2 regions of the Embleya scabrispora genome follow, and region 1 is predicted to be linked to the other one. Evidence: riboswitches for the same ligand, from Rfam matches in the RefSeq annotation. Region 1 holds a riboswitch; the other holds the start of a gene.
What was found. A riboswitch is a leader RNA that binds a small molecule or an ion and turns the genes downstream of it on or off. The one in region 1 is predicted to bind glycine.

Region 1 (4,745 bases):
GCAGGTCGACCAGGACCAGGTGTACGTCGGTGCCGCCGGTGAGCACGGTGATGCCCACGTCGGTGACGTCCTTGCGGGTCAGCCGCTCGGCGAGGATGGCCGAGCCCTCCAGGGTCCGCTTCTGGCGGTCCTTGAAGTCGTCGGAGGCGGCGACCTTGAACGCCACCGCCTTGCCCGCGATCACGTGCTCCAGGGGGCCGCCCTGCTGGCCCGGGAAGACCGCCGAGTTGATCTTCTTGGCGTATTCCGCCTTGGACAGGATCACGCCGCCGCGCGGGCCGCCCAGGGTCTTGTGCGTCGTGGTGGTGACCACGTCGGCGTACGGCACGGGGCTGGGGTGCAGGCCTGCGGCGACCAGACCGGCGAAGTGCGCCATGTCGACCATCAGGAACGCGCCGACCTCGTCGGCGATCCGGCGGAACTCGGGGAAGTCGAGCTGCCGGGGGTAGGCCGACCAGCCGGCGATGATCAGCTTCGGCCGGTGCTCCTTGGCGAGCCGCTCGACCTCCTCCATGTCGACGCGGTGGGTCTTCTCGTCGACGTGGTAGGCGACCACGTTGTAGAGCTTGCCGGAGAAGTTGATCCGCATGCCGTGGGTGAGGTGGCCGCCGTGGGCCAGGTCCAGGCCGAGGATCGTGTCGCCGGGGGAGAGCAGCGCGAACATCGCGGCGGCGTTGGCAGAGGCGCCCGAGTGCGGCTGCACGTTGGCGGCCTCGGCGCCGAACAGCTCCTTGACCCGGTCGATGGCGAGCTGCTCGACCACGTCGACGTGTTCGCAGCCGCCGTAGTAGCGCCGGCCGGGGTAGCCCTCGGCGTACTTGTTGGTGAGCACGGAACCCTGCGCCTCGAGGACCGCCACGGGGGCGAAGTTCTCGGAGGCGATCATCTCCAGGGTGTTCTGCTGGCGGTGCAGCTCGTCGGCGACGGCGGCGGCGACCTGCGGGTCCACCTCGCCCAGGGGACGGTCCAGGATCGTCACGGTTGTCAGCTCCTCGATCGGGTCGATCTCGATCATTCGCCGCAGAACGCGGCGTATTCGTCGGCCGACAGCAGGCCCTCGGCCTCGCCGTCGATGCGCACCTTGAACAGCCAGCCCGCCCCGAAGGGGTCGGAGTTCACCAGGGCCGGGTCCTCGACGACGGCGTCGTTGATCTCGACGACCTCGCCGGAGACCGGCGCGTACATGTCGCTGACCGACTTCGTGGACTCCAGCTCGCCGCACGGCTCGCCGGCGACGACCGCCCGGCCGACCTCGGGGAGCTCGACGAACACCACGTCGCCGAGCGCCTCGGCCGCGTGCGCGGTGATGCCGACGACGGCGGGGGAGGCCGCCTCGTCGAGCCACTCGTGTTCCTTGCTGTAGCGCAGGTGCTGGGGTGCGTGCACGGGTCCATTCTCCATTCGAATGAGGTAAGTCCGTCCATCAGGATGATTTGGGACGTTTTCCGGTGATACAGGGAGGGCTTCGGTTCAGCCGCGCTTGTAGAACGGCAACGCCACCACGTCGACCGGCTCGGCCTTTCCGCGGATGTCCACCGCCAGCCGGGTGCCCGGTTCGGCCCGCTCCGACGCCACGTAGGCCATCGCGATCGGCATGCCGAGCGTCGGCGACGGCGCGCCGGAGGTGACCTCGCCGACCCGCTCGCCGCTGTCCGCGTCCACCACCGGGTAGCCCGCGCGCGGGACCCGCTTGCCCGGCGAGGTCAGCCCGACCAGCGTGCGGCGCACGTCCGCCTCCGCCGCGGCCAGCGCCTCGCGGCCGACGAAGTCCTCGGGCTTGTCCAGCCGGACCACCCGGCCCAGATTGGCCTCGTACGGCGTGGTGTCCCGGGTCAGCTCGTGGCCGTACAGCGGCATGCCGGCCTCCAGGCGCAGCGTGTCCCGGCAGGACAGCCCGGCCGGCACCAGGCCGTGCGGCTTGCCCGCGGCCAGCAGCGCGTCCCACAGCGCGACCGCGTCGTCGGGCGCGGCGAACAACTCGAAGCCGTCCTCGCCGGTGTAGCCGGTGCGGGCGAGCAGCACGGGTACACCCGCGACCTCGGTGCGCAGGATCGCGTAGTACTTGAGCGCGGGCAGGTCGGCGTCGGTCAGCGAGCCGACGATCGCGGTCGACGCGGGCCCCTGCACGGCCAGCAGCGTGTACTCCTCGGACGCGTCGCGCACCGTCGCGTCGAAGTCGGTCGAGCGGTACTTCAGGCTGCCCGCCACCACGTCGGCGTTGGACGCGTTGGCCACCACCACGAAGTGCTCCTCGCCGAGCCGGTACACGATCAGGTCGTCGACGATGCCGCCCTCCTCGGTGCAGATCATCGTGTACCGGGCGCGGTCGATCCCGATCTTCGAGACGAAACCGACCAGGGCGTGGTCGAGCGCGCGGGCGGCCTCCGGGCCGGTGACCTCGATCTCGCCCATGTGGGTGAGGTCGAACAGGCCGGCCGTGGTGCGCACGGCGGTGTGCTCGTCCCGCTCGCTCCCGTACCGCAGCGGCATCCGCCACCCGGCGAAGTCGGTCATCGTGGCCCCGAGCGCGTCGTGCACGGCGTCGAGCGGGGTCCGGCGGTCGGTGGTCATGCGAAGACTCCTTCGAAGGGACGCCGGCGGGAGCCCCCGGCGGGCGCGGGCCGGTCCGGGGCATGCCGGACGGCGCGGACCCGGGCGCGAGCCCGGGACGCGACGAACGGTGACGGGTGCTGCGGCCCGTACCGGAACGAGGACGGGAACGAGAACGCGTCCCGGAACAGAAACCGGAACCGGAACGAGGACGAGAACGAATTCGAGGACAAAGGGGGCTCCCTGCCATGGCGTTCAGCCCTTTTCGGCCAAAGTCGGTCGAAAAGTGGGGTGCCCTCCCCTTCTGTCATCGGAACCTGAGAGCTTCATCCCGTCCGCCGCTGCCGCGTCGGACCGGGATTTGCACCGTGGGTGAGCCGCACCGACGGTGCGCCTGCTTTCCAGAAGTGCCTGACCCATGCGGTATCGGTGCCTGAGAGATTCCGGGGAGGAGTTGCTCCTTCGGCGCCCCGCTCGATGGCGAGGACTCTTCCGCGTGGGGTCGACGGCCGTTATGAGGTTGTGCCCGGCATGCTAGCGCGTGTCGTCAATCCCCCGCCGGGGCCGGGGAGCCGCCCGCCCGGCCCGGGGGAGCGCCGGCGCCCGCTCGCGCCCTCGGTGCGACACCATGCGCAGGGCACGTGGGTTCGGGACATCAGGGGAGGATTCGTGGAGACGGATTCGGCGGGGGCGCATACCGGCGCCGCGGTGGGCGGCATGTTGATCCCCCGGTCCGTGCACGACCTGCGGGAGGAGCGGAATCGGACGGGGGAGCGGGACGGGGTCCGGCGGGTGGACGTGCTGTCCTATCCGGCCTCGTGCGTGCTCGTGGTGACCGGCCTGCCGGGCGCGGGCAAGAGCACACTCCTGGCCCGGGTGGTCGCCCCCGGGCCCGCCGTCGCCGTCCTGGACGCCGATCTCGTCCGGACCCGCTGGGCGGTCCGGGCGGGCCGGCTGCCGTACCGGGCCTACCGCCCGCTGGTGCGGCTGTCGCACTACGGCGAGGTGGCCCGGGCGCTGCGCGGCCCCGGTGCGGTGGTGGTGCACGACAGCGGCCGCAATCCGATCCTGCGCCGGGTACTGGTGCGCGCGGCCCGGCGGCGCGGCATCCCGGCACACGCACTGCTCCTGGACGTCACCGCCCATCAGGCGCTTTCCGGCCAACGCGCGCGCGGGCGCGGGGTGTCCACCGCGGTGTTCGCCCGACACCACCAAGAATGGCGCGCGCTGCTCGCCCGGCTCGCCCCGTGGTTGGACGCCGGACCCGCCCTCGCCTCCGCCCCGGGCGGCTTCACGTCGTGTGTACTGCTCGACCGCCAGGCCGCGCGGCAACTGCGCCGGATCGTTTTCGCAGACCCCCTGCCCGGACAGTCCCGACGGCGGGATGCGGACAAGTCGTAAACTGCGCCGGACACCAAGAGGAGCACCACCATGCCGTTCCCGGCCAATCCCGTGGAGAGCGCGCTCGTCGCGGCGATGCGCGACCCGTCCCGGGCCGAGGCCCTGTTCGAGGCCCTCGCCGAGGCGGACGTGTGGGTGCCGCTGCCCGAGGGGGGCAGCGCCGCCGACACCGAACTGACCCTGCCCACCGCCGAGATCGACGGTCGGCCGTATGTGCCGGTGTTCTCCTCGGAGGAGGAGTTCCGCCGGCTCGCGGGGCCGATGGCGGGCACCGTGGCGCCGATGCGCGAGTTCGCCCGAGGGCTGCCGCCGCACATCGGCATCGTGGTCAATCCGGGCGGCGAGGCGGGCATCCCGATCCCGCCGCCGGGTGTGCTGGAGCTGGCCCGGCTGCCCGGAGCCGGCCGGCGCGGCGCACGGGTGCGGCTGTACGAGCCCGACCGGGAGCCGATGGACTTCTTGATCGCGGCCGCCGCCGAGTTCATCCACGTCCCCGTGGTGCTCAGCGCCCGGCGCGGTCTGGGCGAGGTCGAGTCCGATCCCCCGGTCCTGTTCGTCGGCGTCGAACTGGACCGCTGGCAGGAGGAGGACCGGCTGGCCGCGGTCGGCGCCCTGGAGCGCGCGCTCGGCCGCGCCGCGTGCCCGTGGCCGGTCAACGTGGTGCTTTTGGACGTGGCGCAGGATCCTGTGGGGGACTGGATGCTGGAGCGGACCGAGCCGTTCTATCTGCGGGCCGACCAGCGCTGAGCCCGTCCGGCCGCGACCGGCATCGGTGTCGAAGAACATGGGGTTCG
Region 2 (4,745 bases), 4.5 Mb from region 1:
CCGCTTGGCGATGTAGTTGGCGCCGAGCACGGCCACCTGGGTGGCCTCCTTGAGCCCCTCCGGGCCCATCAGGCGCAGGTAGGTCCACGGGATCGGCAGGATCGCCGCGGAGCCCCACGGGGCCGCCGAGATCGGTCCCACGCCCGTCTCCGGGCCCGCGGTGGGCTGGAGCGGGTGGTTGGGCAGGTACGGCGCCAGGTGCGCGCGCACCGCGACCGGGCCGACGCCCGGGCCGCCGCCGCCGTGCGGGATGCAGAAGGTCTTGTGCAGGTTCAGGTGCGACACGTCGGCGCCGATGGCGCCGCCGGGCTGGGCCAGTCCGACCAGCGCGTTCAGGTTCGCGCCGTCCACGTACACCTGGCCGCCGGCCTCGTGGATCGCCGCGCACACCTGCTCGATGCCCTCCTCGAACACGCCGTGCGTGGACGGGTAGGTCACCATCAGCACCGCGAGGGTGTCCCGGTACTGCTCGATCTTCGCGTGCAGGTCGGCCAGGTCCACGTCGCCGTTCGCACCGGTCTTGACCACCACCACGCGCATCCCCGCCATCACCGCGCTGGCCGCGTTGGTGCCGTGCGCGGAGGAGGGGATCAGGCACACGTCGCGCGCGGTGTCGCCGTTGGCGTGGTGGTACGCGCGGACCGCGAGCAGCCCGGCGAGTTCGCCCTGGGAGCCGGCGTTGGGCTGGAGCGAGACCTTGGCGTAGCCGGTGATCCGGGCCAGCGAGTCGGCCAGCCCGTCGATCAACTCCAGGTAGCCCGCCGCCTGGTCGACCGGCGCGAAGGGGTGCATGTTCGCGAACTCCGGCCAGGTGATCGGCTCCATCTCGACCGTGGCGTTGAGCTTCATCGTGCACGAGCCGAGCGGGATCATGCCCCGGTCGAGCGCGTAGTCCTTGTCCGCGAGCCGACGCAGGTAGCGCAGCATGTCGGTCTCGGAGCGGTGCGTGTGGAAGACCGGGTGGGTCAGGAACTCGGTGTCGCGCAGCAGCCCCGAGGGCAGCGTGTCGGCGGTCTCCGCGTCGAGCGCGGCCACGTCGCCGCTCACCCCGAACGCGCCCCAGACCGCCTCGACGTGCGCCCGCAGCGTGGTCTCGTCACACGTGATCGCCACGTGGTCCGCGTCCACCGGCCGCAGGTTGACGCCGGCCGCGCGGGCCGCCGCGAGCACCTGCTCGGCCCGGCCCGGCACCCGGGCGGTGACCGTGTCGAAGAAGTCGCCGTGCACCACCTCGACGCCGCCGGCCCGCAGCCCGCCCGCCAGCACGGCCGCGTAGCGGTGCGTGCGGCGCGCGATCGAGGCGAGCCCGTCCGGCCCGTGGTAGACGGCGTACATCCCGGCCATCACCGCGAGCAGCACCTGTGCGGTGCAGATGTTGCTGGTCGCCTTCTCCCGGCGGATGTGCTGCTCGCGCGTCTGCAGCGCGAGCCGGTACGCGGGCGCGCCGTCGGCGTCCACCGACACCCCCACCAGACGGCCCGGCATGCTGCGGGTGAGCTTCTCGCGGACCGCCAGGTAGCCCGCGTGCGGGCCGCCGAAGGCCATCGGCACCCCGAACCGCTGGGTGGTGCCGACCGCGATGTCGGCGCCCATCGCGCCGGGCGCGCGCAGCACGGTGAGCGCGAGCAGGTCGGCGGCGACCGCCACCAGGGCGCCCTGCGCGTGCGCGGCCTCGATCACCGGGGTCAGGTCGCGGACCAGACCGTCGGTGCCCGGGTATTGGAGCAGTACCCCGAAGCAGCCGCCTTCGGGCAGTCCGTCGGCGGTGTCGGCGACCACGACCTCGATGCCCAGCGCCCGCGCGCGCGTGCGCACCACGGCGACGGTCTGCGGCAGCGTGGCCGTGTCCACGACGAACACGTCGCTCTTGGCCCGCCCGGCCCGGCGGGCCAGCGTCATCGCCTCGGCGGCGGCGGTGGACTCGTCCAGCAGCGAGGCGCCGGCCACGTCCAGGCCGGTCAGGTCGGTGACCACGGTCTGGAAGTTGAGCAGCGCCTCCAGCCGGCCCTGGGAGATCTCCGGCTGGTAGGGCGTGTAGGCGGTGTACCAGGCCGGGTTCTCCAGCACGTTGCGGGTGATCACCGGCGGGGTGAAGGTGCCGTGGTAGCCGAGCCCGATCATCGAGGTCAGCACGGTGTTGCGGGAGGCCAGCTCGCGCAGTTCGGCCAGCACCTCGGCCTCGGTGCGCGCGGCCGGCAACTCGAAGCCCGCGAGCGCGCGGATCGCGGCCGGCACCGCCGCGTCGGTCAGCTCGTCCAGGGACCCGTAGCCGATGGCGGCGAGCATCTTCGCCTGTTCGTCGGTGTCCGGACCGATGTGCCGGCCGGTGAACGGCGACGCGGCCTCCAGGCCGGTCAACGAGCCGGGGCCGGAGGGGAGTACGGCGTGAGCACGCGTCGGGGCAGGGGTGCGCGGTGTCATCGCGAAAGGCCTCCTGGATCGCTCCTGGACGGACACGCGGGTCGCGCGCCCACCGGCCTCCCCCTCTGTCATCGGTACCTGAGAGCTTCACCCCGCCCGGAACACCGGCGGGGCCGGTCCCACGAACGCGATTTGCACCGTCGGCGAGGATCCGACCCGACTCGGCGAGCCACGTGCGGATCCTGCTTTCCAGAGTGCCCACGACCACGCGGTACGGGTGCCTGAGAGATTCCGGGGAGGAGTTGCTCCTTCGGCGCCTCGTGCGGACGACACGAGGACTCTCCCGCGCGAACGTAATGGGCGGCTTCAACGGTATCAGCGTGGCATCGGGTACGGACGGGACGCCAGGCCGGAGGTGCGGGGGTTGTCAGGTCGGCGGGTCCGGCGGACCGAGGTCGCCGGGACCGGCCGGCCGGTCGCCCCGGTCGCCGCCCGTGCCCGGCAGGGGCAGCGGCTCCCCCGGTCGCAGCGCCGGGTCGGCGAGGGCGAAGGTGCGCACCCGGCCGGGTTTTCCGCCCGGGACCTCGAAGCGCACCGTGACGCGCCCGACGCCGCTGCCCTGGACCCAGCCGGGGCCGAAGTCCTCGTGGACCACGTCCTGCCCGGGGGACCAGGAGACCCGCCCGGGGCCGGCCTCGGCGGGCTCCTCCCCCGTCGGCTCCGCGTCGTCGTCCTCCGCCGGCTCCTGTGCCGGCGCGTCGGCGGCGCCGAACAGGTCCTGCTGGGCGAAGTCGGCCAGGCCGCTGACGCCCACCCCGAGCAGCCGCACCCCGCCGGTGACGTCCACCTGGGCGGCCAACCGGCGGATCGTCTCGCGCACCACGCCCGGGTCGTCGGTGGGGCCGCGCAGCGTCTCCGAGCGGGTGAGCGTGCTGAAGTCGTAGCGGCGCAGCTTCAACACGATGGTGCGACCGGAGCGGCCGGCCGCGCGCAGCCGCTCCACGCAGCGGATCGAGAGGCGGTCCAGTTCCCGGGTGATCCGCTCGCGGTCGACCAGGTCGGTGGCGAAGGTGTCCTCGACCGACACCGACTTGGCGTCGCGGTCGGCCACCACCGGGCGCGCGTCCAGGCCCGCGGCCAGTACGTACAGGCCGTGTCCGTGCGCCTGGCCCAGCAGGCGGACCAGTTCGCTCTCGTCCACCGCGGCCAGTTCGGCGACGGTGTCCAGGCCGGCCCGGCGCAGCACGTCACCGGTGGCCGGTCCGACCCCGGGCAGCGCGCGCACCGGAAGCGGATCGAGCATCGCCCGCTCGGTGCCGGGCACCACCACGCACAACCCGTCGGGCTTGTCCGCCTCGGAGGCGATCTTGGCCAGCAGCTTCGAGGTGGCCGCGCCGACCGAGCAGGTCAGGCCGGTGGCGGCGTGTATGTCGGCGCGCAGGCGCACGGCGATCTCGGTGACCCGGGCGGTGTCCAGGGCGCCGCCGTGCGGGCCCGCGTCCAGGTCGATGAACGCCTCGTCCAGGCTGAGCGGTTCGACCAGTGGGGACAACCGGTGCAGCAGCTCCATCACGGTGTCGCTGACCTGCCGGTAGAGGCCGAAGCGGGGGCTGAGGAAGGCGGCGTTGGGGCAGCGCCGACGGGCCTCGCCGATGGACATCGCGGAGCGGACGCCGAAGACCCTGGCCTCGTAGGAGGCGGTGGCCACCACACCTCGGGCCCCGATGCCGCCCACGATCACCGCCTTGCCGGCCAGGCTGGGCTTGGCGACCTGCTCGACCGACGCGTAGAACGCGTCCATGTCGAGGTGGAGGATGCCCGGCGCCTGTCTCACACCGCGCAATTCTGACGCATCGGTCCGACATGCCCGGTGAACGCTCGTTCGGGCGCGCCGTCTCGGGCGGCCGGGCGGCCGGCGGTCAGTCCGCCAGGGCGCGCCGGATCGCGTCGCTGGGGCGGGCGGTCACGCGGGGGTCCGGCTTGAACACGATCGTTCCGGTCGCCTTGATCGCGGCGAGCACCTCGCGACCGGTTCCGTACACGGTGGGCCCGATGTGGCCCCATGTCAGGGATCGGTCCGGAACACCGTAGGCATCGATGCCGGCGGCCTTGCACAACGCCAGCGCACGGCGCAGATGGAAGCTCTGCGTGACCACGATCATCCGCTCGACGCCGAAGATCCGCTTCGCCCGGGCGCAGGACTCCCAGGTGGAGAATCCCGAGTCGTCGCTCACGACACGTTTGTCCGGGACGCCGCGCTCGACGAGGTAGCGACGCATCACCTTGGTCTCGTCGTGGCGGTTGCCGCCGCCGTCGCCGCTGACCAGGATCACCCGGGTCTTGCCGGAGCGGTACAGCCGCAGCGCCACGTCGAGTCGGCGGGC

Region 2: it holds a riboswitch for glycine, as region 1 does, so the genes downstream of both, gcvP (aminomethyl-transferring glycine dehydrogenase) here and gcvT (glycine cleavage system aminomethyltransferase GcvT) in region 1, are expected to answer to the same signal.

Annotation. Positions count from the first base shown of each region.
Region 1 is NZ_MWQN01000001.1:2,055,601-2,060,345, reverse strand. It holds gene glyA (serine hydroxymethyltransferase) at 1-1,015, opposite strand, end outside; gene gcvH (glycine cleavage system protein GcvH) at 1,012-1,386, opposite strand; gene gcvT (glycine cleavage system aminomethyltransferase GcvT) at 1,471-2,571, opposite strand; glycine riboswitch at 2,845-2,961, opposite strand; glycine riboswitch at 2,962-3,055, opposite strand; gene B4N89_RS08935 (AAA family ATPase) at 3,220-3,951, shown strand; gene B4N89_RS08930 (enhanced serine sensitivity protein SseB) at 3,982-4,698, shown strand.
Region 2 is NZ_MWQN01000001.1:6,531,836-6,536,580, reverse strand. It holds gene gcvP (aminomethyl-transferring glycine dehydrogenase) at 1-2,421, opposite strand, end outside; glycine riboswitch at 2,621-2,717, opposite strand; gene B4N89_RS28725 (DNA polymerase IV) at 2,789-4,195, opposite strand; gene B4N89_RS28720 (SanA/YdcF family protein) at 4,281-4,745, opposite strand, start outside.